One region of the Planococcus sp. VCh962 genome, then DNA from elsewhere that is predicted to be linked to it. Evidence: riboswitches for the same ligand, from Rfam matches in the RefSeq annotation. Region 1 holds a riboswitch; each other region holds the start of a gene.
What was found. Region 1 has a riboswitch for S-adenosylmethionine ahead of ssuE (NADPH-dependent FMN reductase). Riboswitches for the same ligand answer to the same signal wherever they lie in the genome.

Region 1 (10,822 bases):
AACTTTTCCGGATGCGGAAAATGATGCGGGGCGATTCGGCAAACAGCAGCATCAAAGCTCTCGCTTAAAAAAGGCAAAGCTTCAGCATCCGCTACCGCATAAAGAATATTGTCAAAATCCTTACGCAGATGCTTCGCTGTGTTTTCCAGCATCTCTTCTGTCAAATCGGTCGAAACGATGATACCCGCATGCGGCGCAAGTGCTCTTGTGACATGTCCGCCGCCTGTTGCAATATCCAGGATGGTCCATGTCTTTTCCGGCTGCAGCCACTCAGCTAGGAGCGGAAGATCATCTCCTTTCGCATGAATATCGCTTGTTACATATTTATCAGCGTTTTTGCCAAATACCGACTTCACTTTGTCCTTCACTTGTTCCTCCATTATTTACCCCTCCTGTTTGTTGAATGCCAGGCCGGTGCTCCAAAAAGTTCCGATAGGCGAAACCGGCAACTTCCTCTTCCGAATAATGCTTTTGCAATTCATTGATGAGATTCTGGAATTTCGAAGCATTCTCCAGATCTTCTATATACGCACCGATGCCGTCAAAATCGGAACCAATTCCGATATTCCTGACACCGCCCAGTCCACAGAAATGGTCGATGTGCTTGATCAAATCCGGAATGGTAACCTTGGATGTATCTTCTTTAATGAAGTCCAGGCAAAATACCACGTCAATCAATCCGTTCTTTGCAAACATCGCTTTTGCCTGATCGTCGTCCAAGTTGCGCGGATGATCACGGAGCGCCCGCGCATTGGAATGGCTGGCCATCGGATAATCGGCAAGCTCCATAACATCCCAAAAGCCTTTTACGGATAGATGGGAAACATCCGTGAAAACCCGGTGTTCATTGTTCAGGCGCACCACTTCTTTCCCTAGCAGCGTCAACCCGCCTCCACGCGGTTCTCCTGCGCCGTCTGCGCATAAATTGGCGTTATTCCACGTCAATCCGATTGACAGCACACCCAAGCGGTATAATTGACGCAGCTTCATCAAGTCATTGCCGAATGCATCCGCTCCTTCAAGCGTTAAAACTGCCCCAATTTCATTGTCTTTTAAGCGGTCGATGTCTTCCCATTTTTTGATATGTTTCATCGCCGGGTTTTTACCGAGAACATCTGTATAGAATAAATCCACTTGCTCCAGAGCGTGCTGCCATTTTTCATCTGATGGCAAATCCGGATAAAGGAAAACAGCGAAAAACTGAACTTTTACGCCGCCTGCATGGAGGCGCTGGAAATTTGTATCCAGCGCTTCAGAATCTATAAAACTCAGCGGCTCCTGCTGAAACAAACTTCCTCTTTTAGCCAACTGTAATTTCAGCAAAGCATCACAATGGGTATCGATGATTTTCATTTATTCATCCCCTTCTTCCAGGCAAGCTTCAATAAATCCCTTGAAAATTTTCTGCGAAGGCACATCGGATGCAATCGCCATATTTTCCGGATGCCATTGCAGCCCCAGCACAAAATGATGCGCCTTGCTTTCGATTGCTTCTATTACGCCGTCGCTTGCTGTTCCGCTGACCAGAAATGAATCAGGCACATGCCGATTTGCTTGATGATGGCGGCTGTTGACTCTCAACTTTTCAGATCCTGTCAAACGGTGCAACAAAGAATCTTCCTTTACATGAACAAAATGGCTGCCATGTTCCACTGGTGCCTTCTGCTGATGCTGGAGCATATTGCCTTCCATTTGCGCGGGAATATCCTGATACATATCGCCTCCCACTGCCACATTCAAAATCTGTGCTCCCCGGCAAATCCCTAAAATCGGTTTGCCAAGTTCCAGCACTTTCTGGATCAGCGCCAGTTCAAAAGCGTCCCTTGAAGGAATAACGGTTCCCAGATTCGGATGGGGCTCTTCCCCGAAAAGAGTTGGATCGACATCATAGCCACCAGCTGCAAACAATCCATCAATGCGCTCAGCTATCCGGTCTATATCTGTTTCTTCTCTCAAATGCGGAAGCATGATCGGCAACCCGCCCGCCTGCAGGATCGCTTCAGTATCCGCCAGTTGAATATGGTATTTTTCTTTGCCTAACTCTCTTGATGAAGTAACGCCGATGATCGGTTTCATATGTAATTCCCCCCAATTTATTGTCTGAATATCTTAAACATACAGAATTAACAAGGAAATTGCTAGAGAGGCTGAATGAAAAATTTGTAGCTGTTATTATTCCGCAAAACAGCTTTATTTGCCGCAGACAAGTTTTTGCGACGAAGCACTCGCTGCTGCATCTAAAAAATCCTTCTTCAGTCCAACTCCTATAAATGGTTCCGCAAGGCTATTCTGTTTTTCTCCAAATCAGTAAAAGCCCCGAAAAGAAACTTACTTTTCGAGGCCTGTATCAGTTATTCTCCATCATATGCCGCAATTGCTGCAGCGATTGCATCTTCAATCGGCGTAACGATTGTTAAATCGTTGTTGATGACAATCGAAAAGATCAACTTTTCTCCTTCTTTCGTCGTTGCATATCCCGACAACGACGAAACTGCTGTCAGGCTTCCCGTTTTAGCTGTGACATTCCCTGTCGCATCCCCTGTTTTCATCCGGTTGCGAAGTGTTCCTCCAACCATCCGATCCGCTGCACCGGCTACCGGAAGTGAAGTTAAAAAAGTATCATACCAATCTTTTGGCTGGGCCGCATAAAGCAATTGGGATATCTCATTGGCTGGAACCAAATTCACATGGGACATGCCTGAAGCGTCGCGCAATTGAATGGTGTTGGTGTTTACTCCCAAATCGGCCGCTACTTCTTCAACTATTTTAAGTCCGGCATCCCAGCTGCCTTCACCGGCTACCACCTGTCCCATCTCTTTCGCTAAAATTTCGGCATGCCCATTATTGCTTAACTTCATAAATGGAATGAAAAGATCACGCAACGGCATGGATTTCCGCTCAGCGAGCATTGTGGTGCCTTCTGGAGTTTCTCCCATCTCTAGACCGTGGTTGCCGGTCAACTGAATGCCCTGAGCCAACAATGCATTTTCAAACAAATCAAGCGCATAACCGGCAGGCTCTGATACTGCGATCCACTCGCGTGTACGCGATCCTCCAAGCGGCATTTCCCCTTCAATCACAATATCGTTCGTCCCATGGTCACGTGTGATGGAAACGGTCTTCTTTTGTCCCGCTGGCACGGTTGTTGTTTTATTGATGATGTTTACATAATCCGTATGCGGTGTGAGCGTCACTTTTGTTTCGCTTCCTTCTGCATCTCCGGAATTGACTTCCACAATGACTGACCCAGCGTCATAGTCTTCATTTGGTGAAGCAGTGAGTGCAGATACTTGTGCACCGTAATAGTAGATCTCATCTTTCCAAGTGATGTCTTCTGACAAACGCTCGCCGTCATACCACGTATCATCGCCGATTAAACCACCTTTCACTTTCTGGATGCCTTGGCTTTTCAATTCAGCAGCTAACTGCTCAAAATCTTCCTGCAGCAAAGTCGGATCTCCTTTGCCTTTCAAATACAAGTTGCCATGCAGGACCTTCCCTTTAAGCTTTCCGTCTGTATGTATTTCTGTAGTGAACTGATAATCTTCCCCAAGCGTTTCAAGTGCAGCCATGCTGCTGAACAATTTCGTATTCGATGCCGGTTTCAGGCGGACATCACCGAAGTGGTCGTAAATTACTTCCCCAGAATCAGCTTTTCGAATACTGACACCAGTAGTCGCTCCATCCAGCCGCCCATCCTGCAATATGTTATTAATTTCACTTACCAGCCCGGCATAATCTTCATCCGCTCCCGCCGACTGCTTGGTATTGCTCCATTGAATTGGTGAAAAAACCAATATCGCCGCCAAAAATAACAGAACTCCCCATTTCCAACACTGCTTCTTTTCCACTATCCCATCTCCTCCAATTGTGTAATAACAGAAGCGTATCACATCAAAAGAAAGAATATTCCGATTTTTATACAAATGAATCAATGAACATAGAATTTTTATCTTTAATAGTAATATTATCCATTTGATATCAATAAAATTGCTGTTTCAATCAATTAAAAAGAGTGGAAAGCATAGTAGCTATCCACTCTTTTTAATTTATATTTCCTGCTCTACATCTGGTATGGAGGAACGTCTGCCAATAATTTCAGTAAAGTAATCGAGCTGTTTTTTGATGCGCTGCTCTACTTCTTTATCGATAATCGGATTCTGCGGATTGGATTTGTCTATTTGGCTGTCCACCAGATAAACGCCTTTTAGATTTTGGGCTTTTAAAGTAGCGAGTAAAGGCTTCAACGTATATTCAAGCGCCAGTAGATGGGCGGAACTTCCTCCAGTCATCAGCGGAAGCACTGGCGTATCCTGCAGAACATCCTGCGGCAAAAGGTCGATCAGCGTCTTAAGGACCCCGGAATAGGCAGCTTTATAAACAGGGGAGCCGACAATGACACCTTTTGCTCCATGGATCAATGTACTGATTTCAGCTATTGCCGGGCTCTTGTAATTCCCTAAAAACAAATCATTTTGCGGCACGTCTCTTATGGACAAATGGGTTACAGAAAAACCGCGTTCTGTTATTAATCCTCCTAAATACTTCAATACCAAATCTGATCTGGAATCTTCTGAAGGGCTTCCTGATAAAACAACAATATCACTCATTGTAATCTTCCTTTCTTTTGCCGAAATATGCACTGTGCAACTGCAGGAAACAAAAAGCCTTCTTTTCTCATATTAAGAGAAAAGAAGGCTGATGTAATCCGTCCTGTTCTTATCTCCCAAGAATAAATTCCTGCTGGATTTAGCACCTTCCTGACAAATGTCAGAGGTTGCTGAAGCGTCAATGGGCCAGTCCCTCGGCTTCTCTGGATAAGGTTATTTAATTAATGTTTATCATAATACTCGGAATTATTTTTGTCAACAAAAGGATTTGCTTTCCGAAATTTTGAATAAACCAGAAAAACAGCGCCAAGCACCAAAGCAGCTCCAATAGTTAGATAAAGCTGATGGCTACTGTATAAACTCTGAAATGCCTCATAATTGCCGTTGACATACACGCCCAAACAGAGCATGGTTAAACACCATGGATAAATGCCTAAAAATGTAAGCAATAAATATTTGCCGATGCCTATACGGCTCATTCCGGCTACATACGAAATGTAGTTTCCAATGCCGAACGGCCGGGACAATGCAATGCTCCAGATGCCATAACGCCCGAACAAATGACCAGCGCGCTGCAGGCCCTTATGGAATTTCTTTTGCAGCATCGTGTGCATGGTTTTGCCAAGATAATATGGTATCAGACTAGCTCCGCTGTAAGTCACCGCTAAAGCAGCGGAAAGAAGAGCTGCGGCTGCCATACTCGGATTCAGCAATCCTCCGTAAGCAATAACCATTGCCACTCCAGGAAAAGGAAGAGATGCCCCTTCAAAAAACATGGCCGCAAACAAACCGGCCATCCCTATACTCTCAAGAAACACCAACAGCTGTTCTGCCATGTTTTCCACTCTCCTTGTCAGCTGCTGATCAGCATTTGTTCGATTGTTTCCACTATCTCACTAGATCCTGTCAGTATGAGCGACTTTTTGTATGCCTGGACCGCTGAATTGTAATTGCGGGTCAGTTTTTCGTCTTCCAACGTGCTTGCGATAAAATCCAATAGACTGCTGTTGCCCGGTAAAGTGAAAACGAGATTTTTCCTGGTTAAATAATTTAGATTGATTTCTTCCTGTCCTGGAAGAGGAGCAGATAAAAAGATCGGCAATTCTTTTGTCAGTGCTTCACTGATTGTTACTCCGCCGGGTTTGGTTATCAATGCATCCGCTTCATCATAAAGCCGGTTCATTTCTTCTTTTGAAGAAATATAGGAAAGCGGTGTTATTGCCGGATTGTTCAGCGCTGCGATTTGTTCACGAAGCCGCTTATTGGTTCCGCAAAGAACTAATATCTTCCACTTGCTGCTATCGAGCTCACCTTTAAACTGATCGACAATTGTAGAAAGCCCGGTGCTTCCCCCCGAAACTAAAACCGTCACTGCTTTCTTCTTTTCCTTGCTGTAACGCGCCTGAAAATTTTCGCTGACAGGAATGCCGGTGACAAATATACGCTCTGCGGGAATTTGATAATCATTTTGCAGTTTATCTTTCATCATCTCGGTCGCCGCGAAATGGAACTCAATATGGCTTCTGCCCCAAATATTGTTTATAAAAAAGTCAGTATAAATATTAAGGCAAGGTACTGGACATCTTCCCTGTTCTTTTAGTTTATTGATAAAGAAAGAAGGAAACCCGTGTGTACAAACAATTAAATCCGGCTTTTCTGCCGCGATGATTGCTTCAACTTTCTTCATAAATAGCCAGTCAAAATATGTCGCAGAATGTTTTTCCTTCGATTGTAAGGCAAATTTCCGGTAGACCCAGCCATAAGAATGAGGTGACTTGCGAATCCAATGCAAATAAGCTTTAACGGTTGTTGTTTCGGCTTTCGCGTTCCATTCACTCAGTAAATCCAATTTTTTGCATTCGATGTCGCTTGAATGGCTGGATATATATTCACAGACTGCATCGGCAACCTGGTGATGGCCTGAAGGCATGCTGTTGAGAAGCGAAAAAACCAATATTTTCTTCATTCAAAACACCTCCGCTAATTGTACTTCTTTTTTTGAAGACATCGGGTTGGACATAAAAAACGGAAAATTTTTCATCGCTCCACTGTAGACGAATTCCAGCTCTTCAGCACCGTATATATCTCCAGGCATCGTCAGGCAGGCCGGTTTTGAAGAAACATGGACACCGCCGCTTTGCAGCACCTCCGCCACAAATTGAGAACAGAAGAAAGCTTTTTCTCTTTCAAAAGCCGTCTTCAGCGCAACTCCAAACAAGCCGGCCAAATTGTATTTATACTGTTCATGACGGCATTCCATCTGCCGGACGAATGCTTGCATCGCAGAAAATCCATCTGCCGTCACCCCGCATTTGAAAACTGCACATTGTGCCCGCTGAAACAGGCAGCTCTGCAAGTCCTCTTTCACGAAACCGCCGCTGAATGCATTATCGGCATTTTTCCTTCCAAAACTATATACTTCGTTCAGCTCCTGATTAAAGGACAATGATACATGGCTGTAGGTGTGCCGGGTATAAGTTTTGATTATTTTAGACAGCGGAGTTTTTGTATCGGTAAATACAATATAGACCTCCATTATTCCAACTCCTTATCAGCCGCTATTAGCAGCCCTGCATTTTTACTTGTCTCTATTTTAGCTTCAGGAGAAATACGCGACATCGGGCGCAGGACTTTTTATTCATAAGACTTGAGGTGTAGAGCTTTCTAGGCGATTTTATTAATAAAGAGAAGGGATTTAGCAGTGGGAAATGGCAGTTGGGCATATTTGAGCCGAAGTTGGGCATATTACTTTGCTAGTTGGGCATAAAGCAGACAGAGTTGGGCATAATCGGCTTGAAATAGAGCATAAAATGAAAAAAAGAGAGGCATGTTCTGCCTCTCTTCATACACCCGCTTTAATTTTCAGCCTTCCCACTGGATATCCGTCGAATGGACAAGCCGTTCCCCGACAAAAATCCGGCATTGCACTTTAAGAAGGAGTAAACCGATCGAGACTTTGATGTCTTCAGTCTCACCTTCATCATTTTTCACTTTTCCGAACAGCCGTGAACTCCAACGAAAACCCAGTTGTTCATCCTGCAGAACGCCATCCACAAAAAGCTTTTCACTTGATAAGGTTTTCTCTACCTGAATAGTGTGCGATCCGTACTTCAACTTCCAGACATGCCTCATCCCATCGCCTCCTGCTCATTCCTGTTAAGGCCAGTATAGCAGAAAATGAGTTTTGCAAAGGTCTGTATGACTTGAATTCTGCAATACTGAAAATACCTTGCAAGAACGCTCATCCTACTGAAATAAGCCCTTCTGTATGCGTATTTTGAAACGCTATTTCCCGGGCAATAATCTTGATCAACAGTACCCTTCAGGAAGTGGCTGTCTTTAAGCGCGCCATTACTTCTACCCGCGTTGGCATTCCTCCTTGTGCGCCAAATTTTTCAACAGACAAGGAAGCTGCCGCATTAGCAAAGCGCACCGCTTCTTCGAATGGCATGCCTTCAGCCAGCGCCACACCAAGTGCGCCGTTAAATGTATCTCCAGCACCTGTTGTATCAACAGCTTCAGTTGTGAATCCTTCAACTATAACGTGACGGGAGCCATTGAAATAACGTGCCCCTTTATGGCCAATAGTGACGATGAGCCGATTTGGATACCGTTCGAGCGCTTTCTCCCAATCTTTACCGAATATTTCTTCTGCTTCTGTTTCATTCGGGGTTAAATAAGTTGCGTAAGGCAGGAAATTATCTGTAAACCCAGTCGCGGGAGCCGGATTCAAAATGGTTGAAACCCCATGCTGATGACAGATTTCCAATGTGCGCTGAACAACTGAAATCTTCATCTCCAATTGCATGATCACTATGCTGCTTTGGGATAATTGCGGTTCAAAAGCATCCATTTCTTCCGCTTTCAGGCTATGATTCGCTCCCGGAACGACAATGATCCGGTTGTCGCCTTCAGACAATAGAATATTGGCAATCCCGCTTGTCCCTTGCACTCGTTTTATTGCGTCTGTATGCACCGATTCCGCTTTCAAACCAGCAAGCAACTCATCACCGAAAGCATCAGTGCCAACCGCCCCAATCATATGTACTTTACTGCCTAGCCGAGCAGCTGCAACCGCCTGATTAGCGCCTTTGCCTCCAGGTACTGTCGTGTACAAATCACCTAAAGCGGTTTCTCCTTGCTTTGGAAAACGGCTCGTGCGCACGACAAGATCCATGTTGATGCTTCCCACTACTGTAATCATCCTTCCACGCTCCTTGCAATTCTCTGTACTTTAAATATTGCTGGCACTTATAAAAATTCCTGTCTGTCATCTTTAGTACAATCATAACTCCTTTTCCCAGAAAGTGTAACTAGTTGAACAAATATTTACTATGAATCGCAATGTGTGCTATTTTAATCTTTCCAATCAAAAAAAACAGACTTTCATTTGAAAGTCTGTCCAATATGCGATTCAAATATTGTTATCAAGCATTTACTTCTTCGGTTTTCAATACACGTTTGCCTTCAGTTTCTGCCACGTAAACCGCACATGCAGCATCACCCGAAATATTAATTGCTGTTCGGCTCATATCCAGCAAGCGGTCAATTCCAATGACCAAGCCGATTCCTTCCACCGGAAGGCCGACACTGCTAAGCACCATAGCCAGCATGATGAGCCCCACTCCCGGAACTCCCGCTGTACCAATACTCGCCAGCACAGCCGTCAGCACGACCGTCGCCAATTCTCCCATTGTTAGATCAACGCCATATGCCTGTGCAATGAACATCGTTGCAACACCTTGCATAATAGCCGTACCGTCCATATTAATTGTTGCACCCAACGGTTGGACAAATGAGCTGATCGGTTTTGGCACCCCTAACTCTTTTTGCGCTACTTCCATTGAGACAGGAAGCGTAGCGGTACTACTTGATGTACTGAACGCCACAGTCATAGCCGGAGCGAACTTCTTGAAAAACCAAATCGGATTTTTCTTAGCTAAAAATGCTATTGTGCCACCGTACGTGAAAGCGGCATGAATTAATAGCGCAGCAAGAATAACAATCATATAAGACCCCATTGCTTTCATTGCAGAAAAACCTTGGGATCCAACAGCAGTAGCAATCAAGCCAAATGTTCCATATGGTGCAAACTTCATCACAATACCAACCAGATACATCATAATTTCATTACCTTGCTCGACCAGGCTGACAATACCTTTGGTCTTAGAACCAAGAGCAGTCAAAGCCAAACCAATAAATACCGCAAACAAAATAATTTGAAGCATATTGCCTTCTACTAATGCCGCTAATGGATTTTCTGGAATAATATCCATCAGCGTCTCACCAATCGATGGCGCTTCTTCAGCTTCAAAAGAAGCATTTGCCAAATCAAAATCGCCGGCTAGCCCCGGTTGGATAACTGCTGCCAGCGACAAGCCGATGACAATGGCGATTGCTGTCGTCACCAAGAAATAGGAAACCGTTTTCAAACCAATTCTTCCTAATTTCGAAGGGTCACCGAGTCCAGCTGTTCCCAAAATAATGGAAAAAAGCACAAGTGGCACGACAAGCATTTTAATTAAACCTAAGAATATTTGGCCAAGAGGTACAAATAAATATGTATTTAAATTTTCGAAAGCTCCAGGCGCGAATAGATTGATAAGCAAGCCTACAATAGCACCCAGAACAAGTCCAGTTATTACTTTTACAGTCAAACTTTTTTTCTTCATGCATCTCTTCCTTTTTTTTCAGACTTAAGCAATAGTTTAACTGATGAACTGAAAGATTTACAAGTGTTAGATTATTCATTTCTGCCTAATAATTGATATGCTACGATAACTTCAAGTGACCTGGAAGACCTTAAAGTTATTTGAACCCAGCAGTACTATGGTAACATAAGCATATTTCCTCAGCACTGGAAAAACAAAAACAGCAGCTGCTTATTTGCGAAGAGCCGCTGTTTTGACTGTATTAAGGCATCAGCAAAATCTTTCCGATACTTTTTCTACTTTCAATATGGGCATGCGCTTTTGAAGCCTCGGCTAATTGAAAGCGTTTCGAGATGACCATCTCCAGTTTTTTCTCAAGCATGTATTCCGTTATTTTTTCTGCCGCTTCCTGCAGAAATTCAGGGCGCTGTTTGCGGTAAGTCCCTGTACTGTATCCAATGACTGCTCGGCAGCTAGAATGCAAATCAGCAGTTGTGATATTGCCCGGCACTGATCCTGTATTGCCATGGCCAAAAGAAATGATTCTGCCGAACGGAGCCA
Region 2 (10,822 bases), on a different contig from region 1:
TATCGGAACTTTGATTATTGCGCGTCTTTGCGATAAATACGGCGCTAAAAAATTGCTTGTGCCGATGTACGCATCAGGCGCAGTCGTCCTGACTTTGCTTGGTTTCGGCGGCAATATTATCGTGATTTATATCTTGGTGGCAATTGCAGGAGCAGCAACAATCGGCTCACAAAATATTGTCCAGGCATATGTCTCGCAATACTACCCAGCTTATATCCGCTCGACTGCTCTGGGAACGGCATCCAGCATCGGCCGCATCGGGGGCATGCTCGGACCGGTTCTCGGCGGCTTCCTGTTATCAATCAGTTTGCCGATCCAGATGAATTTTATCGCTTTCGCGATTCCAGGATTGATTGCCGCGATTGCCTTGGCGATTGTCCCTGAAAAAGAGTCGTATGCGAAACAGAAAGATATAATGATACAAACTTCGCAAACAAGCGAGTCTTCTATATTATAGGAAAAAGCCGCATCCTTATTGGATGCGGCTTTTTTTGTATTTTGAATTAAACTCTCAAAGCGCCGCGGAATCCTCGGGCAGCATAATAGGAGTCTGCGCCGTTATGATACAAAAAGACTTGCCCGTAGCGAAGATCGCAGAAAAGGGCGCCGCCGCGTTCTCTGACCTGTTCGGGGGTTTGTACCCAACTTGAGGTTTTCATATCGAAATTCCCCAGTTTCTGGAGTGCGCGGTATTGTTCTTCTGACAACAGCTCGATTCCCATGTCCGTTGCCATGCCGATGGCGCTGTTTTCAGGTTTGTTTTTCTTGCGCGCTTCCAGTGCTTCCGGGTCATAGCAAACGCTTCTTCGGCCATTAGGGCTTTCCGCTGAACAATCAAAGAAAATATATTCATCCTTCGCTTTGTCGTAATCCACGACATCCGGTTCTCCACCTGTTCGTTCCATTTCATAAAGCGACCACAGTTTTTCCGGGTTTGCTTCCAGCTTAGCTTGGATGTTAGCCCATTCCAGCCATTCATGGCGAGTGATGTTATTCTCGAAACGGTCTTTCAAAACATTCATTAATTCTTCGCGCTGGTCTGGTGATAATTCGTTTGTCTTTGTCATGGCGATTTCCTCCTTCGGTTTTGTACATATTGGTAATGGTTTAAGTATATCTAAAAATGTTGCTTCTTTGGAAAAAAAGGAATGTTCACTCCCACGGTAGAATAATATAAGCTGATAGCTGCAGAAGGCATGCTCGTGATTCAATCTTTAATAAACCTTTTGAGAAAAGAAAGGGGAATGGACATGGAAATCTTGATTCTCGGAGGCACTCGTTTTTTAGGGCGTTTTCTGACTGAAACTGCGCTTAGGAGAGGGCATGAAGTGACGCTGTTCAATCGAGGGAAAGCGAATCCGGAATTGTTCCCGGAAGTTGAGAAGCTAATTGGGGACCGGAACGGCGATTTAAAGGCATTGGAAGGGCGCACATGGGATGCAGTGATTGATACTTGCGGTTATGTTCCGTGGACTGTCCGGGAGTCTGCAGAGCTGCTTAGTGGCGCAGTAGGGCATTACACTTTTATCTCGAGTGCCTCGGTTTATACAGAGTTAGAAGAGCCGGGGATAGATGAAAACCATGCGGTCGGACAGTTGCCGCCCGGAAAATTGGAAGACCTCAAGAAAATGGATGCCGGACAAGCGATCAGCCAACATTACGGCGAGTTGAAGTTTTTATGCGAGCAGGAAGTAGAGCGGGCATTTCCGGGACGCAGCTTAACTATTCGGCCGGGGCTGATTGTCGGGCCGTATGACTTCACGGACCGCTTTAACTACTGGGTAAATCGTATCGCAAAAGGCGGGGAAGTGCTGGCGCCTGGGCGGAGAGACAAAGAAGTCCAGTTCATCGATGCCCGCGATCTGGCCGAATGGATTGTCAATTTGGTGGAAGCACAGACGACTGGAACTTTCAATGCAACGGGGCCAGAAAAGAAGTTGACGATGAAGAAGTTCCTGGAAGTGTGCAAGGCGGATGCCGAAAGTGATGCGGAGCTGATCTGGGTAGATGAGAACTTTCTATTGGGGCACGGCGTCGAAGGATGGTCGGACATGCCGCTATGGATACCGGACCGTGAAAAGATGGGTGGGTTCCTCGCGGTGGATATTCGAAAAGCCTTGAAAGCGGGGCTGACGTTCCGGCCTGTAAGTGAAACGGTCCGCGACACGCTCGCCTGGGAAGCCACCCGGACGGTAACAGACCGCAAAGCTGGCCTGGATCCGGAGAAAGAAAAAATGATACTGGAAGATTGGAAACAACGAGCGCTTTGAAATGAAGGGTAGAATTTGGATGTTAACAGGATGGCTCCTTGTTATCAAAGGGGCCATTCTTTCATTTTATAATTTTAGATGGGGACATCACTGTGCAAGGCCAATTTATTATCAAAGCTTAAAATTCCAAGAAGCTTTAGGGATTGCTGTGAATAAAACAAGACAAGTGATTGTTCCATTGCGCAAAGCGAAATTTAAGAAGAGCACCAGATAGTTGCAAGGAAAAAGTGAAAAGAAGTGGCTATTCGCTGGGAACTTTAAATCGGAAGAATCGTTCCTAGAAGTAGAGGCTTTAACACTTTTAAATCAATAGCAGTGACGGCGAAAAACTTTAAACTGTCATTTTTAGTGATATTTTAGTAAAATAGAGTTTGTCATTCTTTGTAAGAAACTCTCGCTTGGAGTCATCTATCTTCAGGCTTTTTTAGTTCAATGTCCAAACAGTTCCCGTGAAGTTTAATTATAAGAAGGTGCAATATGGAAAAAATTAAAACTACGAAAAACAAAAATTTCAACAAGTATGTGCCTCTTTTTCTCTTAGCTGTAGTTATGCTTTGGCTAAAGACCTACTTGTCCCAAAAAACACAATTTAAATTGGATGTCGATGGATTCCTCCAAGAGTTCCTGCTGTTTATCAACCCCCTCGGATCCGCGCTATTGCTTTTAAGCCTGTCGCTGTTATTTAAAGGAACACGAAAGTACATATCGCTTCTAGTGATTTACTTCCTGATGTCTTTCTTTTTGTATGCGAATGTGGTCTACTATCGGTTCTTCAGTGATTTCATCACATTGCCGACTTTGTTCCAGACGCAGAATTTCGGGGATTTAGGTGGCAGCATTGCTACGTTGATACAGCCGACCGATATTCTTTTCTTTGTAGATGTCATTTTACTGGCATATCTGGTGTTCTCGAAAAGAGTCGAAAAAGAGTCCCGGAACATTCGGAAAAAAGCGGTTATTCCGGTCATCACGTTCGCGTTGGCCATTTCGTTCTTCAATCTGGGCTTGGCCGAAGGAGACCGTCCGCAATTACTGACCCGCGGCTTTGACCGGGCTTATATCGTGAAGTATTTGGGCATGTACAATTACGCTCTTTATGACACAGTTGAAACGCTGAAATCCTCTTCACAACGAGTGCTGGCGGACAGCGATGAAGTTACAGAAGTGTTGAACTACACGAAATCCAATCATGCGACTCCGAATGAAGCATATTTCGGTGCAGCTGAAGGAATGAATGTCGTTTACTTGCATCTGGAATCGATGCAGACATTTCTGATGGATTACAAATTGAACGGGGAAGAAGTGACTCCGTTTTTAAACTCGATGATCAAAGATAAAAATACCCTGTATTTCGATAATTTCTTCCATCAAACCGCTCAAGGCAAAACAGCGGATGCGGAATTCCTGCTGGAAAACTCGCTATTCGGATTGTCGAAAGGTTCGGCCTTTATTACCAAAGGTGATAATACGTACCAGTCAGCTCCGGCCATTTTAAAGGACAAGGGCTACACTTCAGCGGTATTCCACGGCAACAATGGAACGTTCTGGAACCGCTCTGAAATCTATAAATCTTTCGGCTATGACCATTTCTTTGATATTGAGTCTTATACCGGCCTGACAGAAGCGGATATGGCTGAATATGGCGTAATGGATAAGCCGTTCTTTGACCAGTCAGCGGAACTTTTAAAGACCTTGCCGGAACCTTTTTATTCGAAATTCATCACAGTGTCGCATCATTTCCCTTATAAAATCGATCAGGAGTTGACGACGATTGAAAAAGGCACCACTGGCGATGCAAGCGTCGATAATTATTTCCAGACGGCGCGCTACGCAGACGAAGCGCTTCAGCAGTTCTTTGCAGATCTGGAACAATCCGGTTTAGCGGATAACACCATGATTGTGATGTACGGCGACCATTACGGAATTTCTGACAATCACAATAAAGCGATGGAACAAGTGCTTTCTAAAGAAATCACACCGGTTGAAAACACCAAGCTGCAGCGGGTTCCGCTGTTCATCCACGTGCCAGGCATGGAAGGCGGCATCAACCATACGTATGGCGGCCAAATCGACCTTCTGCCGACTGTGATGCATTTGCTTGGAGTGGAAACACAGGATTATATCCAATTTGGTACAGATCTGTTGTCCGAGGAGCATGAAGAACTGGTCACTTTCAGAAATGGCGATTATGCCAGCCCGGAGATCTATTCAATCGGTGACACCTTCTATGACCCAGAAACCGGTTTGCCAATCGAAGAAGATCAGTTGGAACAAGCGCAAAAACTCCAACAGTACGGAAATTACGAATTGCAGTTGTCAGACCGGGTAGTCAATGGCGACTTGCTGAGATTCTATACGCCTGAAGGATTCACGCCGATTGATCCAGCTGATTACAATTACTTGAACAAGCCAACTGTAAAACCAGTTGAAGTACCAGTTGTAGAACCGATCGAAGAACCAATCGAAGAACCAATCGACGAACCAATCGAAGAAACTGAATAACTGATGAATGAAAAAGGTATCCTGGAAGCTGTTTTATTGGCTTTTGGGATAGCTTTTTTTCTTTTGCTTGCTAAGAACAGTATCTCAAAAGATTGATAAGAGAATGCAAAGAGAGTGTAAAGAATTGTGAATGTTTGGACCCGATTGCAGCGCTAAATAGTGTTTTACGGCTTAACGGATTGTTGCCGTTCATGAAAGGAATAAGCTGAATTGAAAATGAATTTTCATTTCGGTATATAATTAGTAAAAAAATAATATTAAGAAAACATTGACTTTGGCATATTGATAGGCTAAATTAATCAATAAGGTTTCGCAATTGAATAAGCAACTAAATCTCTTATCAAGAGTAGCGGAGGGACTGGCCCTATGAAGCTCGGCAACCATCTATGTTAATCACATGGAAAGGTGCTACATCCAGCAGAACTGAAAGGTTCTGAAAGATAAGAGAGGATGAATTTTACGATAAATTTGTGCCTCTCTTTCTTTATGGAAAGAGAGGCTTTTTCGTATTTCGGGCTTAAAAAACTATTGGGGGATATTAAAATGGAAAAACTTGGAATCTTTACAGCGTTAACTTTATCAGCAGGTTTATTGGCAGGATGCAGCGGCAATGCCGAATCAACTGAATTGAGTGAGGAAAAATTAGTGGTTGGCGTTACTTCAGGTCCCCATGAGCAAATCATGGAAGTGGTATCGGAAGTGGCGAAAGAAGATGGCCTGGAAATTGAACTGAAAGTCTTTACGGATTATGTATTGCCGAACACAGCACTGTCCGAAGGCGATTTGGATGTGAATAGCTATCAGCATAAACCATTCTTGGAAGCTTTCAATGCTGACCACGGAACAAATTTGGTAGCCGGCGCTACAACGATTCTAAATCCGATGGGGGTTTATTCAAACGAATATGACTCTATTGAGAAGTTGCCAAAAGGCTCCACTTTCGGCTTGCCGAATGATCCGACGAACGGCGCCCGTGCCCTGTTCATCCTGGAAGAAGCGGGAATCATCACGCTGAAAGAAGGAACGGAAGAAACGGCATCGGTTTTTGATGTAGAAGAAAATCCGCTGGAACTTGAATTCATCGAATTGGAAGCAGCACAGATTCCGAAGCAGTTAAGTGAACTGGATGCAGCGGCCATCAATACAAACTGGGCGATTGAAGCCGGATTAAACACGCTGGAAGATTCAATTTTGCTGGAATCTAGCGACTCTCCATACGTCAATCACATTGTGGTAAGAGAAGAGAATAAAGACGATGCGGTTCTTGAAAAGCTGAACGCGGCTTATCAGTCTGATAAGGTCAAAGCCTTTATCGAAGAAGAATTTGATGGGTCTGTATTGCCAATCTGGTAAAATTCGGAGAGCCGCGTGGCATTTATGCCACGGGCCTTTCCTATTTAGAAGGAAGTGTAACGAGCATGATTCAACTAGAGAACGTTTCAAAAGAATTTAAATCGAAAAAAGGGATGATCCGGGCAGTGAATGATGTATCGCTGCATGTGAAAAAAGGGGAAATCCATGGTGTCATCGGCTATAGCGGAGCCGGGAAAAGTACGTTGATCCGCTGTGTGAATTTACTGGAGGCTCCGACCACCGGAAAAGTCCGGCTGAATGACCGGGAGTTTACGGAGCTTTCGAAAAGCGAACTATTGGAAGAACGCAAAAACATCGGCATGATTTTCCAAGGCTTTAATTTGCTGCGGACAGCTACAGTCGAAGAGAACATCGCCATTCCCTTGAAGCTGATCGGGGTGGAAGCTGTGGAAATTCCAAAGCGAGTGGAAAAGTATTTGGACATTGTCGGTTTGACGGAAAAGAAAAATGCCTATCCGGCCCAGTTGTCAGGCGGACAGAAACAGCGTGTCGCCATTGCCCGCGCTCTTGCACAAGAGCCGGATGTTTTGCTCAGCGATGAAGCGACCAGTGCGCTCGATCCTGAAACCACTGAATCGATTCTGGATTTGCTGCTGAAGATCAATGCAGAATTCGGCATCACCATTTTGCTGATCACCCACGAAATGCATGTCATCCAAAAGATATGTGACCACGTCTATGTGATGGACGGCGGGGAAATCGTGGAAGGCGGCCCGGTAATTGAACTGTTTTCAAAACCGCAGCATAAAACGACACGGAGTTTCCTGAATACCATTTCACAGCGCAAATTGTCGAAGGAATTCGTCGGCAACTTGAAGAAAAGTGGATCGGTGCTGCGCTTGACGTTCCGCGGAGAAGCTACGGGAGATCCGGTACTGGCGGCTATGGCAAAAGAATTTGACGTAAAGCCGAATATTTTAACGGCGAATATCATGGAATTGAAAAATGGGGTTATTGGAAACCTCGATGTACATATTGCAGGAGCAACAGAAGAAGTTGGCCGCTCTTTGGAATTTTTGAAAGACAAAGGCGTAGTGATTGAGGAATGGGATGATCAATATGGAAAGATATAATACGTTCGTTGAACAATGGCTGCCGGTGATCGGAGCCGCAGTTGTCGAAACAGCACAGATGGTGTTGATTTCATTGGCAATCTCCGCTGTGCTTGGGATACCGTTAGGGATTTTGCTGGTATTGACGCGCCGCGGGCAAGCTTGGGAAAACAAATGGGTTTATCAAATCCTGAATCTGGTCGTCAATATTATCCGCTCAGTGCCATTCATTATTTTGCTGTTTTTCATCTTGCCATTTACCAAACTGATTGTCGGTACAACGATTGGCGTCCAAGGCGTCATCGTGCCACTCGTCATCTATACAGCACCATACATAGCCCGCTTAATGGAGTCTTCTCTATTGGAAGTGGACAGCGGGGTCCGGGAAGCTTATGAAGCCATGGGCATCAAAACAAGGCATATTATCTGGAATGTATTATTGCGCGAAGCACGCCCGTCGATTGTCCTTGGCTTGACGATTGCTACAGTCGGACTGATTGGCGCGACGGCGATGGCGGGGCTTGTGGGAGCAGGCGGCTTGGGCGACTTGGCTTACCGTTACGGCCATCTGCGCTATGAAGTCGATGTCATGTATGCCACTGTCTTCATCTTAATCATTCTGGTGCAAGGCGTTCAAAGTCTCGGGAATTATTTCTCGGCACGCTTAAAAAAAGATTAAAAAGAGGAGTTTATTTCAATGCAAAACGATTTGTATTTGGAGAAAGACGGGGCGATCGCGACACTCGTGATCAACCGCGCAGACCAGCGCAATGCATTTTCGCTGGATATGTTCAAGCTATTGCCTTCCTTGCTGGCTGAAGCAGCTGAAGATTCTTCTATCAAGGTTCTGATTCTTAAAGGCGTCGATAACAGAGCTTTTTCAGCAGGGGCGGATATCAAGGAATTCATGGACAATCGCTTGTCTCAGCAAAAAGCGAAAAACTATAACGACCATGCATTAGCAGCGATCGAGCAGCTATACCGTTTCCCGAAGCCGACCATTGCACTGATCCGCAAACTGGCCATCGGCGGCGGATTGGAATTGGCGATGTCCTGCGATTTCCGCATTGCGTCAACCGACAGCAAATTCGGCATCACAGCTGCGCGTCTCGGCATCATCTATAACCTGCGGAGCACGAAACGCCTGTTGAATGTTATCGGTCCGGTTAAAACCAAAGAGTTGTTGTATACCGGAAAATTGATCAAAGCGGAAGAAGCGAAGGAACTCGGAATCGTGCAGCAGCTGCACGAAGGAGATGCGGCTAACGAAGCTGCATGGAGTTTTGCACAGGAGCTGGCTGCTGTGTCATCAACGGCGATGCATGGCAATAAAAAAGTGATTCAAGCCATCATTGACGGGGCACAATCGGAAGATGAACAAATAGCTTCGCTAATTTTGGATTCTTTCGAATCTGATGATTATAAAGAAGGCATTCAAGCTTTCCTAGAGAAAAGACAACCGAATTTCACTTGATAAAGGAGCGAAAAGGATGAACAGCAGATTAGAAGGAGATGCGTTTTTAAAAAGCATCGTCTCTCAAAACGATTCTCCGCTGACGCATGAAGAGTGGGAACAAAGCGCAAGACAGAAAATGAAAGCACATGAGTTCGGGCATATCCGTTCAGGTGCTGGAGCAGAAGAAACGCTGCGGCGCAACCGCTCCGCGTTTTCAAAATGGGCCATCCTGCCTCGCATGCTGAATGACGTTTCTGCTATTGATACGTCCATCACTTTATTCGGGCATAAGTACGAACATCCTTTTCTGCTGGCTCCGATCGGCATGCAAAGACTTGCCCACGAAGACGGAGATTTGGCTTCTGTCCGTGCAGCTGCAAAATGGAATGTGCCTTTTATCGCCAGTACCGTTTCCAGTTATTCATTGGAAGATATTGCGGAAGCGGCAGGTGCTAACCCGAGATGGTTCCAGCTGTATTGGTCGAATAACGAAGCCATTTCATACAGTATGCTGAAACGTGCTGAACAAGCCGGATATGAAGCCATTGTAGTGACCGTAGACACGGTCATGCTCGGATGGCGGGAAGAAGATTTGCGAAACAGCTTTTCCCCGCTGCGTGCGGGTGTAGGAAAAGCGAATTACGTCAATGACCCAGTATTCATGGACTCTTTGGCTGATGCAAGTGAGGCAGGAATTATCCAAGGCATTTTGGAGAATATTCATCATCCATCATTTGATTGGAAGAAAATCGAAGAAATCAAACAAGCGACCAAGTTGCCTGTCTTGCTGAAAGGCATCCTCCATCCGGATGATGCGATTTTGGCTGTAGAAGCAGGGATTGATGGCATCATCGTCTCTAATCACGGCGGCCGCCAGTTGGACGGTGTGTCGGCATCACTCGATGCTTTGCCGCTGATTGCCGAAGCGGTTAATGGAAGAATCCCACTCTTGTTGGACAGTGGCATCCGAAGAGGGACGGATCTTGTAAAAGCATTGGCGCTTGGTGCAGATGCCGTGCTGCTCGGACGGCCTTATATTTATGGACTGGCTGCTGCTGGGCAGGCGGGCGTCGAACAAGTACTGGAAAACTTTATCGAAGAAACAAGAGTGTCGCTGGCATTAGCCGGCATTTCCGATATGTCCAAATTAGCTGCTGTGAAATTGATCAGGGAATAAGGAGAGGGTAACGGTGAAACAAGCTGTGCAAGGCTTGCGTGTAGTGGATTTAACTCAAGTATTGGCAGGACCTTATTGCACGATGGTGCTCGGTGATATGGGGGCCGATGTCATTAAAGTCGAAAAAGCGGCGGGCGGGGACGATACCCGTAAAATGGGCCCTTATATAAACGAAGAAAGCTATATGTACATGATGGTCAATCGCAATAAACGCGGCATGTGCCTGGATTTGAAAACGCCTGAAGGACTGGCTGTCTTTAAGGAATTGATCGGGACAGCTGATGTGGTGATTGAAAATTACCGGCCGGGAGTAGCGGACAAATTGGGAATCGGCTACGAGGCCTTGAAAGCTGTTAATCCTGCACTCATTTATTGTTCGATTTCCGGATATGGGCAGACCGGTCCCTATAGCCAAAAAGGCGGCTACGATATCATGGCCCAAGGACTCGGCGGCTTTATCGATATGACCGGCGAGAAACAAGGCAAGCCGGTGAAAGTGGGAATTGCCATCAACGATATCGCAGCTGCCCAAACAGCCATTCAATCGATACTGGCGGCCTATATCCATCAGCTTAAAACGGGAGAAGGGCAATACATCGATGTATCGCTGGTGGATTCCGGATTGGCATGGACGGTATGGGAAGCGGCTGCTTATTTTGGCAAAGGTGAAATTGCTTCCCGCAACGGCACGTCTCACCGGGTTTCTGCCCCTTACCAAGGATATGAAACCAAAGACGGTTCGATTCTGGTAGGTGCCGGCAACCAAAAACTATGGGAGAAATTCTGTCTCGAAGTTGTGGAGAAGCCCGAATGGCTTGAAGATCCGCGATATGAAACGAACAGCAAACGGAATGACCATTCGGAAGAGCTCGAACAAGAAATCGAAACCGTTTTTGCCGAGCAATCTTCTGAACACTGGCTTCGATTATTGGAGAAAAGCGGCATCCCTTGCGGTCCGATTTATTCTTATGATCAAACCTTGGCGGACCCG
Region 3 (10,822 bases), on a different contig from region 1:
AACTTCCGTTATTGCAGCATGCCCAGCAATTGCAAGAGGAATTGCTCATGATGATGCCGGAAGAAATTGGAACAGAAGCGTTGGCACAGGAAAAATACTTGGTGAGAAACTCCAAGAAAATTGCTTTGCTTGCAGCTGGACTGGCGGCACAGACTTATGGTGCAAAGATTGAACAAGAACAGGAAGTGCTTGTAAACATCGCTGATATCGTCAGCAACGTCTTTGCGATGGAATCCGCAGTGCTCCGCACAGAAAAAGCGATTGCAGCATCCGGCGAAGAAAAAGCGCAGCAAAAATTGCTGTATACGCAGATTTACTGCCAGGAAGCCTTCGATAAGATTGAAAAAGATGCAAAAGAAACTTTGCTTGCAGCTGTGGAAGGCGACAATCAGCGCATGATGCTTTCGGCACTGCGGAAACTGACGCGTTCTACCCCATATAACGTGATAGCTAAAAAACGAGAAGCAGCTGTTAAATTAGTGGAAGCAGAGAAATATGTAGTTTGATGCCTTCTTCAAAAACGCAGTCTTCGGGCTGCGTTTTTTACATCGACCAAGGGTACTAATTTTGGTAAGCTTGGTTAAAAGGAGGTTTTTAAATGATTACATATTATGCATATCCGAAATGCACAACTTGCCGAAAAGCAAAAAAATGGCTCGATCAAAATGAGATCGAATATAATGAAGTTAATATTGCTGAAAAACCGCCATCCCCCATTGAACTTCGCGAAATTTATGAAAAAAGCGGACTTGAATTAAAGAAGTTTTTTAATACAAGCGGCATGAAGTACCGGGAACTGGGACTAAAAGATAAATTGAAGGAAATGCCTGAAGATCAGCAGCTAGCACTGCTGTCATCAGATGGAATGCTTGTCAAACGTCCGTTAGCTTGGGACGGGAAAAAAGTAACACTGGGCTTTAAAGAGGAAGAGTTTGAAAATACTTGGAAGTGATAACAGTGAAATCTTGTAATTCTATGGGTATTATGTCAAACTGAAATTGAGTACACTACATAATTTGGAGGGTTTTCGATGAGCACACCACAAGAACTTCGTTATTCTAAAGAGCATGAATGGGTTAAAGTTGAAGGCGGCACAGCCCGTATTGGTATTACGCATTTTGCACAAGCTGAACTTGGCGATATCGTTTTCGTAGAATTGCCGCAAGTTGGAGATGAACTGAAAAGAAATGAGCCTTTTGGCAGCGTTGAATCAGTTAAAACTGTTTCAGAACTTTATGCGCCTATTAGCGGACGCGTGATTGAAGTCAATGCTGAGCTTGAAGACAGTCCGGAATTCGTAAACGAATCTCCTTACGAAAATGCTTGGATGGTGGTAATCGAATCTCCAGAAGAAGCTGAAATCAGTGATTTGATGACAGCTGAACAATATCAGGAAATGATCAACGAGTAATATTTTAAAAGCGCCTATTACTTGGCGCTTTTTTTGCTAGCCGGGTGAGTTTATAAAATCTGAAGTTACCGGCTGAATCAGTGGAAAGCAGCCGTTCCCCCTTATCTTTCATCATATATCAGCGAGGTGTTGACTTATGGATAAAGTAATCGTTGTTGAAGGGCTCAGTGATAAAACCCGAATAGCGCCGCTTATTGCAGAACCCGTGACGATTCTTTGCACAAATGGTACAGTTAGTGCATCGAGGCTTGAAGAGATATTGCTGCCTTATGAAGGCTTAGATATCATCATATTGGTAGATGCGGACAAATCAGGTGAACAGTTGCGAAAACTGGTCAAACGCGAATTTCCTGAAGCCCGGCATTTTTATATCAACCGCAGTTACAAGGAAGTTGCAGCGACACCGATCCGGATTTTACTGGATGTGCTGATTTCAGCAAATATTCAAGTCAATAAGTTATTAACCGAGGGATGAAATAGATGAAAGAATGGACACATAAAGAATGGCTGAAAGAAAAAAATACAAAGTCAATTGCCGCTTATTATTTATATACACCGATGTGCGGAACATGCCAAGTTGCTTCTAAAATGATGGATGTCGTAAAAGAGCTCCTTCCAGGTATGCCGATGGGCAAAGCAAATTTGAATTATGTTCAAGAAATTGCCGAATTATACAAGGTAGAAAGTGTGCCGTGCCTGCTCATTACAGAAAATGGCCAGCTGAAGGAAAAGATATACGCCTTCCAGTCGGTCCCTTATATATACGAGAAATTAAGGTCTCTGTAAGTTGGACAAAAGAAAGGCTCTTTGATACACCGCTTCAGCCGCTGGGAATAAGGCAAAGATGATTAATTCAACATATGTATTGACGAAAAATGTCGAGCATGGTAAATTGAATCTCTGAACAATAATTTCATATCGTAACTCTTATTTAGAGTGGTGGAGGGAAGTGCCCTATGAAGCCCGGCAACCGTCATGAAAATGAAATGGTGCCAAATCACACGGAACGAAGGTTCTGGGAGATGAGAGAGCGGTTTTCGTGTTTTCACGGTCACCCTTCTGCTCAGTTCTGCGCAGAAGGGTTTTTATTTTGGATTAGGAGTTGTAAAAGGATGATTGAATTAAAAGAACTGTCGAAGGTTTTCGACACGGGAAAAGGCACTTTAACAGCTGTCGACCATGTCGACCTGTCGATTTCATCCGGTGAAATTTTTGGCATTATCGGCTATAGTGGGGCAGGCAAAAGTACATTGATCCGTTTGTTGAATGGATTGGAAAAGCCTAGTTCAGGAACTGTAACGATTAATGGCCAAGATATCTCGGCAAGCACAGGAAAAGAGCTGCGGAAGGCACGCCAGAAAGTCAGTATGATTTTCCAGCATTTCAACCTTTTGTGGTCACGCACCATAAAAGAAAACATTGAATTTCCGCTTGAAATTGCAGGGGTTCCAAAAAACAAGCGCGATGCACGCGTCCAGGAATTAGTAGAGCTGGTAGGCCTTACAGGAAGAGAACATGCCTATCCGTCCCAGCTGTCGGGTGGTCAGAAACAGCGTGTCGGCATTGCCCGGGCGCTGGCTAATGAACCTGAAGTGCTGCTTTGTGATGAAGCAACTTCAGCACTCGATCCACAGACGACGGATTCAATTTTAGAGCTATTGGTCGATATCAATAAGCGTTTAGGACTTACTATTGTCCTTATTACACATGAAATGCATGTTATCCGTAAAATTTGCCATCGTGTGGCGGTTATGGAAGGCGGACGCGTCGTCGAACTGGGGGATGTCTTGAATGTCTTCCAGGCACCGAAACAGCAAATTACAAAGCGTTTTGTCGCTCAAGTAACCGATACGGAAGATTCGAACGAAACGATCAAACATCTGCGGGAACTCTATCCAACTGGCGAACTAGTAAAATTGATTTTTGTCGGTGAACAAACCGAACAGCCTATTTTGACTAAGCTAATCCGGAAGTTCCCTGTTGATATCAATATTGTGCAAGGAAATATATCGCACACGCAGCGAGGAGCTTACGGAACATTGGTTTTACAAATGAAAGGTTCACAACAAGAGATATCGGAAGCGCTCGCTTTCTTAAATGCAGAGAATGTCCAGACGGAGGTGATGGCAAATGATTGAGTCATTATTCCCGAACGTCGACTGGGACAGCATGTGGGAAGCCACGCTCGAAACATTGTACATGACTGCTATGTCGACATTTTTCACATTTGTCATCGGATTGGTTTTGGGAATTGTCCTATTTTTGACGGCACCAAAGCAATTATGGGCTAACAGTGTTGTCAATTGGCTGACAGGGGCATTCGTCAACATTTTCCGTTCCATTCCATTCATCATTTTAATTATTTTGCTAATTCCTTTTACGAAATTTCTTATCGGCACAATCCGTGGGCCGAATGCAGCCTTGCCTGCTTTGATCATTGGAGCAGCTCCATTTTATGCGCGTATGGTATTGATTGCATTGAAGGAAATTGACAAAGGGGTCATCGAAGCTGCGCGTTCAATGGGAGCGACAACATGGACGATTATCCGCAAAGTGCTGTTGCCGGAATCCAAACCGGCGTTGATTTCGGGTATTACAGTTACAGCGATTGCATTGGTTGGATACACTGCCATGGCCGGAATTATTGGTGCCGGCGGCTTAGGAACACTCGCGTTCCTTGATGGCTTCCAGAGAAGCCGGGAAGATGTTACGCTGATGGCGACTATCTTGATTTTGATCATCGTCTTCGCAATCCAATTTATTGGTGACCGATTGACTACTAAATCAGATAAACGCTAGCAGCTCAACTATAAAAATATAGAAAAAGGGGATTAGTTAGATGAAAAAATTATTAACTGGGTCATTATTGACAGCGCTTGTACTTGCTGGCTGCGGAAGCGGCAACGGCGGAGCAAGTGAAGAAGAGTCAAGCACATTAAAAGTGGGTGCTTCAAACGTACCTCACGCGATTATTTTGGAACAGGCACAGCCGCTGCTTGAAGAACAAGGAATTGAATTGGAAATTGAAACATACCAAGATTACATTTTGCCAAACCAGGATTTAGAAGCAGGGGAAATCGATGCGAACTATTTCCAGCACGTTCCTTACTTGGAGTCACAAAAGAAAGAATTTGGCTACGATTTTGAAAATGCAGGCGGAATCCACATCGAACCGATCGGTGTTTATTCTCAGAAATATGCTTCATTGGAAGAGCTTCCTGAAGGCGCAACAATCCTAATGAGCAACTCGGTGGCCGACCATGGCCGTATTTTATCAATGTTGGAAGCTCAAGGCTTGATCAAACTGGCAGATGGCATAGACAAAACAGCTGCTGAAGTGAAGGATATTGTGGAAAACCCTAAAAATCTTGAGTTTGATGCGAACTATGAAGCAGCATTGATGGTTCAATTATATGAAGCTGGCGAAGGCGATGCGTTGTTGATCAACTCGAACTATGCAATCGATGCCGGTTTGAACCCGTTGGAAGATTCCATTGCACTTGAAAGTTCAGAATCTCCTTACGTCAATATCATCGCAGTTAATAAAGGCGATGAAGACAGCGAAAATATCAAAGCATTAGTCGAAACCCTGAAATCACAGGAAATCCAAGACTTCATCTTAGAAGAGTGGGGCGGGTCAGTAGTACCTGTCGACTAATTTCTTAAATGTAAAAAAGCATATTATGAAACTGCAGGCCGACTCGAACTGATCGAGAAGGGCTGCAGTTTTTTATTTTGGGCTTCTTTGCTAAGTTTAGTAGTGAATCTGTTGCAGAGGAGAAACCGCTTGATTATATCCAACACGGTCGGCGCAAGCAAAATAATTAATTATTATTTTGTCGAAATAATAAAAAAATTCCGCGTATTAATGAATCTATTCTAATTACTGGACCAATGTGATAGTTTTATATAATATTAAAAAAACAGTTGTTCATCTAGGGAGGACACATCATGAAGATTAAATTCGGTCTTTTACCGAGGATTATCGTAGCTATCGCTTTAGGAGTATTGGTTGGATCATTTGCGCCAGAGTGGATGGCTCGGATATTTGCCACATTTACATCGCTTTTTGGTAATTTTCTTAATTTCATCGTACCTTTAATCATCCTCGGGTTTATCGCTCCTGGTATTGCCCAGCTTGGTAAAGGATCAGGAAAATTGCTCGGCCTTGCTACATTCTTTGCCTATGCATCTACAATCGTAGCAGGGATTCTGGCGTTTTTCGCTGCAACTAGCATACTTCCGAACTTTATGAAAGCCGGTTCGATGAGTGGGATCGATGATCCGGAAAATGCTTTAGCCACATCATTTATCGTTTTAGAAATGCCGCCTGTATTCGGCGTAATGTCAGCACTTATTCTGGCATTTCTACTGGGAATCGGGATGGCTTCAACTGGAAGCAAAACAATGATTTCGTTTTTTGAAGAATTCCAGGCGATTATTGAAAAAACTATCAAATATGTCATCATTCCGTTATTGCCATTCCACATTTTCGGTATTTTCGCAAATATGGCGTATGGCGGCGCGGTCGCTAAAATTTTAACACTTTTTGCAGTGGTTTTCGTTATGATTATTATTCTCCATTGGGTCATGTTATTGATTCAATACACTACAGCGGGGACGTTAAATCAAAAAAATCCGCTTCGTTTATTGAAGACAATGCTGCCTGCATATTTTACTGCGCTTGGCACACAATCGTCAGCAGCAACTATCCCGGTGACCGTGCAGCAAGCACGTAAAACAGGTGCTAATGAAAAAGTAGTGGATTTTGCTGTACCGTTGTTCGCAACGATTCATCTCTCAGGAAGCACCATCACCATCGTTTCTTGTGCAATCGGGGTTATGCTTTTGACTGGTGATGTGCCGACAATTGCAAGCTTCTTGCCATTTATTTTCATGTTGGGCGTAACGATGATTGCTGCTCCAGGTGTACCGGGTGGAGCTGTAATGGCGGCAATCGGCCTGTTGGAAGCCATGCTTGGCTTCGATTCCACAATGGTTGCGTTGATGATCGCTCTTTATCTGGCTCAGGATAGCTTTGGCACTGCTACCAACGTAACAGGTGATGGGGCTTTATCCATGATTGTTGATCGTTTCGCAAACGGTAAAAAAGCGTTGCAATAATTTAAGGATTCAATGAATTTTGGCAATTCCACCTTCTGTATACGATTTCTAGAAGCTATGCTATTATAGCTAAGGATTTTATATTCAAGGGGGAAAATAGGATGAAGAAATTATTAACGCTCGGATTTTCAGCGGTTCTTTTCTTAGGGGCGTGCAGTGAAGAAGCTGCTACGGAAGAAACACCTAAAGAACAAACAGGAACCGAAGAAACAGCTAAAGAAACAGGCAATGCAAAACAGGAATTTATGCGTTTCTATATGTCTGTCTCTAAAACGATCAATGAAACAGATGCCGATTTGAATACGTTTGAAGTAAACCAGGCGGAAGGCACTCTTCCAGAAGGCGCTGACTTGCAAACAATGAAAGATGCAGCGAAAGCTTCTGCTGAAAAAACAGCAGCAGCGGTAGAAGGAATCGCGATTCCTGAAACTTTGGCTGATCAAAAAGAGGATATCGAGATGGCTCTAGGTTCTATTAAAGAATCGTATAGTATGAAGGCAGATGAACTTACAAAAGAAGCGAATTTCGAAGCGGCAAATGCAAAATTTGCTGAAGCGGATGAAAAACTCAACGAACTGCTGGTAGCGCAAGAACTTAATCCTTCGAGCATCTACACAGAAGTAGCAAAATAAATAGTTAGAGGCCCAGCAAAGAGATGCTGGGCCTTTTTATATTGTTTGCCAGTATACATGACAATAGTGCTATTTTCTGACAAATTAAGATGTCGGCGTTTTATCTAGAAAGATCAGGGTATAATGGTATTGACTTTAAAATTCGAAAGGAATGGTTCACTATCGATTCAAATGGCATAGAGCATACGGAGAAAATGGAGCAGGCATTTCGAGATGTACACGGATTTGGTATTGATGAATACCAAAACGACACGGACAAAATTGTAGTAGTAGAGCAGCGGAGAGAACAGGATTATCAGCAAGGCCAGCAAGTAGCTGCGCGTTTAGAACGTCTGGTACACCGTCATTGATATAGTAAGGAAAGATCCAGTGCCAAAAGGCGCTGGTTTTTTTATTGATATATATTCTCATTTAGAAGCTTTCCATTGAAAATAAAAATATTCATTTTTTAATGTGTATCATGTTTAGGGCAGAAGGAAAATGCAGTATTTTTAAAAGCTTATTTCTAAATTTACTGTCCGGTTTAATGATTTGCTACTATGGTTGTTTTCGGGTAAGATTAGAATGATACTAATTAAGAATGGTTTGCCATTCAACATCAACTTTATGGAGGTATTTACATGTCAACTTTGGTCATTAAAGATTTACACGTTGAAATCGAAGGAAAAGAGATTTTAAAAGGTGTAAATTTAACAATTAATACAGGTGAAATTCATGCCATCATGGGTCCTAACGGAACAGGAAAGTCAACTTTGGCTTCTGCTATCATGGGGCATCCAAAATATGAAGTAACATCAGGAACAATCACTCTAGACGGCGAAGATGTATTGGAGATGGAAGTTGACGAACGTGCCCGCGCTGGTCTTTTCCTAGGCATGCAATACCCGAGTGAAATCTCAGGCGTTACCAATGCTGACTTTATGCGTTCGGCAATGAATGCCCGCCGCGAAGAAGGCGATGAAATTTCATTGATGAAATTTATCCGTGAGCTTGATAAAAAAATGGAAGTTCTTGATATGGACCAGGAAATGGCTCAACGCTATTTGAACGAAGGTTTCTCAGGCGGCGAAAAGAAACGCAATGAAATTCTTCAATTGATGATGATCAAACCGAAAATTGCGGTTCTAGATGAAATTGACTCCGGTTTGGATATTGATGCTTTGAAAGTTGTTGCAGAAGGCATCAATCAGATGAGAAGCGAAGAATTCGGCTGCTTAATCATTACTCACTATCAGCGTTTATTGAATTACATCACTCCTGACCATGTGCACGTAATGATGCAAGGCCGCGTAGTGAAATCAGGCGGAAAAGAGCTTGCTCATAAATTGGAAGCAGAAGGCTACGACTGGATTAAAACTGAACTTGGAATTGAAGATGAGACTGTAGGACAAGAAGCTTAATTGGAAGGGGAAACTAACGTGACGGTTGAAACAAATTTAAAAATAACCGAGCAGGACGTGCGTTCCTTCTCGGCTTCGAAGTCAGAACCTGAAGAGTTTACAAACTTGCGTGTACAAGCGCTGGCAGCAGCGGAAGTATTGCCGTTGCCAAAACCGGACAAAACGAAAATCACAGGCTGGAACTTTACTGAATTCCCGGTTCATTCTACAGATAGTGCTGCTTATGCATCTCTTTCAGAGCTGCCTGAAGAAGTTAGATCTCTAGTGGACCTGAAACAGAAAAATCTTTATATCCAGCATAATAATACACCAGCTTACTTATCTTTATCAGATGAGCTGAAATCTCAAGGTGTCATTTTAACGGATATCTTCACGGCTATCCGCGATCATGCGGACCTTGTAGGGAAGTATTTCATGAACGATGCGGTTAAAGCGGAAGAGCATAAATTGACGTCTTTGCATGCGGCACTTTTGAACGGAGGAGTATTCCTTTACGTTCCGAAAAATGTCGTAGTTGAAGAGCCGGTCCAAGTCGTATTTATACATGACAAGGAAGATGCTTCGCTGTTCAACCACGTTTTAGTGGTAGCAGATACAAGCAGCCAAGTGACTTATGTTGAAACATATATTTCAACGGTTCCGAAAGCGAACGGTTTGGCGAATATTATTTCTGAAGTAATTGCGGAAGATAATGCGAAAATCACTTATGGAGCAGTTGATGTATTAGCTGAAGGATTTACGGCTTATATCAACCGACGCGGAGTTGCGAAACGTGATGCAAGCATCGAATGGGCACTCGGCATGATGAATGACAGTGATACAATCTCTGAAAACACAACATATTTGATTGGCGATAATTCAGTCGGCGATACAAAGACAGTGGTGGTTGGAAGAGGTTCACAGAAACAGAACTTTACCACAACAGTAACGCATTGGGGTAAAAACTCAGACGGCCAGATCTTGACTCATGGCGTTATGAAAGATGCTGCTTCAGCTATTTTCAATGGCATCGGCAAAATCGAACATGGTGCCACTAAAGCGAATGCGGAACAAGAATCTCGTGTACTGATGCTGAGCCCGAAAGCCCGTGGAGATGCAAACCCGATTCTTTTGATCGATGAAGACGATGTAACTGCAGGCCATGCTGCTTCGGTTGGCCGAGTAGATCCGCTTCAATTGTACTATTTGATGAGCCGCGGTATTACAAAACAGGAAGCTGAACGTCTTGTTATTCACGGCTTCTTGGCACCAGTGGTAAATGTGTTGCCAATCGAAGGCGTTAAAAAGCAATTGACGGAGGTTATCGAAAGGAAAGTCCGCTAATGATCAACCAAGAGATAAAAAGCTATTTTCCAATACTGAACCAAGAAATCAATGGCCATCCACTTGTTTATCTGGACAGTGCAGCTACTTCCCAAAAACCGGTACAAGTCATTGAGGCATTGAAAAACTATTATGAGTTTGACAACTCCAATGTTCACCGAGGCGTTCATACGCTCGGTAACCGGGCGACGGAAAAGTATGAAGGCGCCCGTGAAAAAGTCCGGAAATTCATCAATGCCAGTTCCACTGAAGAGATCATTTTCGTTCGTGGTACAACGACTGCCATCAACACAGTAGCGCAAAGCTATGGCAGAGCGAACGTCGATGAAGGCGATGAAATTGTAATCACTTATATGGAGCACCATTCCAATATCATTCCGTGGCAGCAATTGGCTAAAGAACGCGGAGCCATTCTTAAATATATTGAACTTGAGGACGATGGAACAATTTCCTTGGAGCAGGTGCGGGCAGCAATAACTGAGCGCACGAAAATCGTTTCAATGGTGTATGTCTCCAATGTGCTTGGCACCATGAACCCGGTAAAAGAAGTTGCACAGATTGCCCATGAAAATGGAGCGGTTCTTGTAGTGGACGGGGCGCAGGCAGCACCTCATTTGAAGATTGATGTCCAACAGCTCGATTGTGATTTCTTTGCTTTTTCAGGGCATAAAATGGTCGGTCCAACAGGAATCGGCGTATTGTATGGCAAAAAAGCTTTATTGAATGAAATGGAGCCTGTTGAATTTGGCGGAGAAATGATTGATTTTGTCGGCCTGTATGATTCAACATGGAAAGAGCTGCCTTGGAAATTTGAAGGCGGCACGCCAATTATCGCAGGAGCAGTAGGGCTTGGTGCAGCAATTGATTTCCTGAATGAAATTGGGTTGCATAATATTGAACAGCATGAGCATGCGATGGCTGCTTATGCAATG

Region 2: linked by a shared signal. The riboswitch ahead of AC3AQ9_RS15420 (MetQ/NlpA family ABC transporter substrate-binding protein) and the one ahead of ssuE (NADPH-dependent FMN reductase) in region 1 are both predicted to bind S-adenosylmethionine.
Region 3: linked by a shared signal. The riboswitch ahead of AC3AQ9_RS16225 (methionine ABC transporter ATP-binding protein) and the one ahead of ssuE (NADPH-dependent FMN reductase) in region 1 are both predicted to bind S-adenosylmethionine.

What each region holds. Positions count from the first base shown of each region.
Region 1 covers NZ_JBYLHS010000002.1:433,890-444,711, forward strand. Annotated here, with positions in the region: gene AC3AQ9_RS09485 (class I SAM-dependent methyltransferase) at 1-380, opposite strand, end outside; gene AC3AQ9_RS09490 (dipeptidase) at 328-1,353, opposite strand; gene AC3AQ9_RS09495 (gamma-glutamyl-gamma-aminobutyrate hydrolase family protein) at 1,354-2,076, opposite strand; gene dacB (D-alanyl-D-alanine carboxypeptidase/D-alanyl-D-alanine endopeptidase) at 2,352-3,851, opposite strand; gene ssuE (NADPH-dependent FMN reductase) at 4,050-4,610, opposite strand; SAM riboswitch class I at 4,717-4,824, opposite strand; gene AC3AQ9_RS09510 (DedA family protein) at 4,832-5,446, opposite strand; gene AC3AQ9_RS09515 (MGDG synthase family glycosyltransferase) at 5,464-6,576, opposite strand; gene AC3AQ9_RS09520 (hypothetical protein) at 6,577-7,146, opposite strand; gene AC3AQ9_RS09525 (hypothetical protein) at 7,473-7,742, opposite strand; gene rbsK (ribokinase) at 7,933-8,814, opposite strand; gene AC3AQ9_RS09535 (dicarboxylate/amino acid:cation symporter) at 9,038-10,282, opposite strand; gene AC3AQ9_RS09540 (quinone oxidoreductase family protein) at 10,524-10,822, opposite strand, start outside.
Region 2 covers NZ_JBYLHS010000006.1:102,028-112,849, forward strand. Annotated here, with positions in the region: gene AC3AQ9_RS15400 (MFS transporter) at 1-457, shown strand, start outside; gene AC3AQ9_RS15405 (DUF4256 domain-containing protein) at 504-1,067, opposite strand; gene AC3AQ9_RS15410 (NAD-dependent epimerase/dehydratase family protein) at 1,251-2,270, shown strand; gene ltaS (lipoteichoic acid synthase) at 2,748-4,772, shown strand; SAM riboswitch class I at 5,107-5,219, shown strand; gene AC3AQ9_RS15420 (MetQ/NlpA family ABC transporter substrate-binding protein) at 5,316-6,125, shown strand; gene AC3AQ9_RS15425 (methionine ABC transporter ATP-binding protein) at 6,191-7,219, shown strand; gene AC3AQ9_RS15430 (methionine ABC transporter permease) at 7,206-7,877, shown strand; gene AC3AQ9_RS15435 (enoyl-CoA hydratase/isomerase family protein) at 7,896-8,672, shown strand; gene AC3AQ9_RS15440 (alpha-hydroxy acid oxidase) at 8,689-9,831, shown strand; gene AC3AQ9_RS15445 (CaiB/BaiF CoA transferase family protein) at 9,845-10,822, shown strand, end outside.
Region 3 covers NZ_JBYLHS010000007.1:47,354-58,175, reverse strand. Annotated here, with positions in the region: gene AC3AQ9_RS16250 (acyl-CoA dehydrogenase FadE) at 1-506, shown strand, start outside; gene AC3AQ9_RS16245 (arsenate reductase family protein) at 599-952, shown strand; gene gcvH (glycine cleavage system protein GcvH) at 1,031-1,411, shown strand; gene AC3AQ9_RS16235 (hypothetical protein) at 1,548-1,886, shown strand; gene AC3AQ9_RS16230 (thioredoxin family protein) at 1,892-2,197, shown strand; SAM riboswitch class I at 2,336-2,440, shown strand; gene AC3AQ9_RS16225 (methionine ABC transporter ATP-binding protein) at 2,524-3,549, shown strand; gene AC3AQ9_RS16220 (methionine ABC transporter permease) at 3,542-4,210, shown strand; gene AC3AQ9_RS16215 (MetQ/NlpA family ABC transporter substrate-binding protein) at 4,251-5,069, shown strand; gene AC3AQ9_RS16210 (dicarboxylate/amino acid:cation symporter) at 5,363-6,535, shown strand; gene AC3AQ9_RS16205 (hypothetical protein) at 6,637-7,167, shown strand; gene AC3AQ9_RS16200 (YuzK family famiily protein) at 7,362-7,517, shown strand; gene sufC (Fe-S cluster assembly ATPase SufC) at 7,782-8,567, shown strand; gene sufD (Fe-S cluster assembly protein SufD) at 8,586-9,890, shown strand; gene AC3AQ9_RS16185 (cysteine desulfurase) at 9,890-10,822, shown strand, end outside.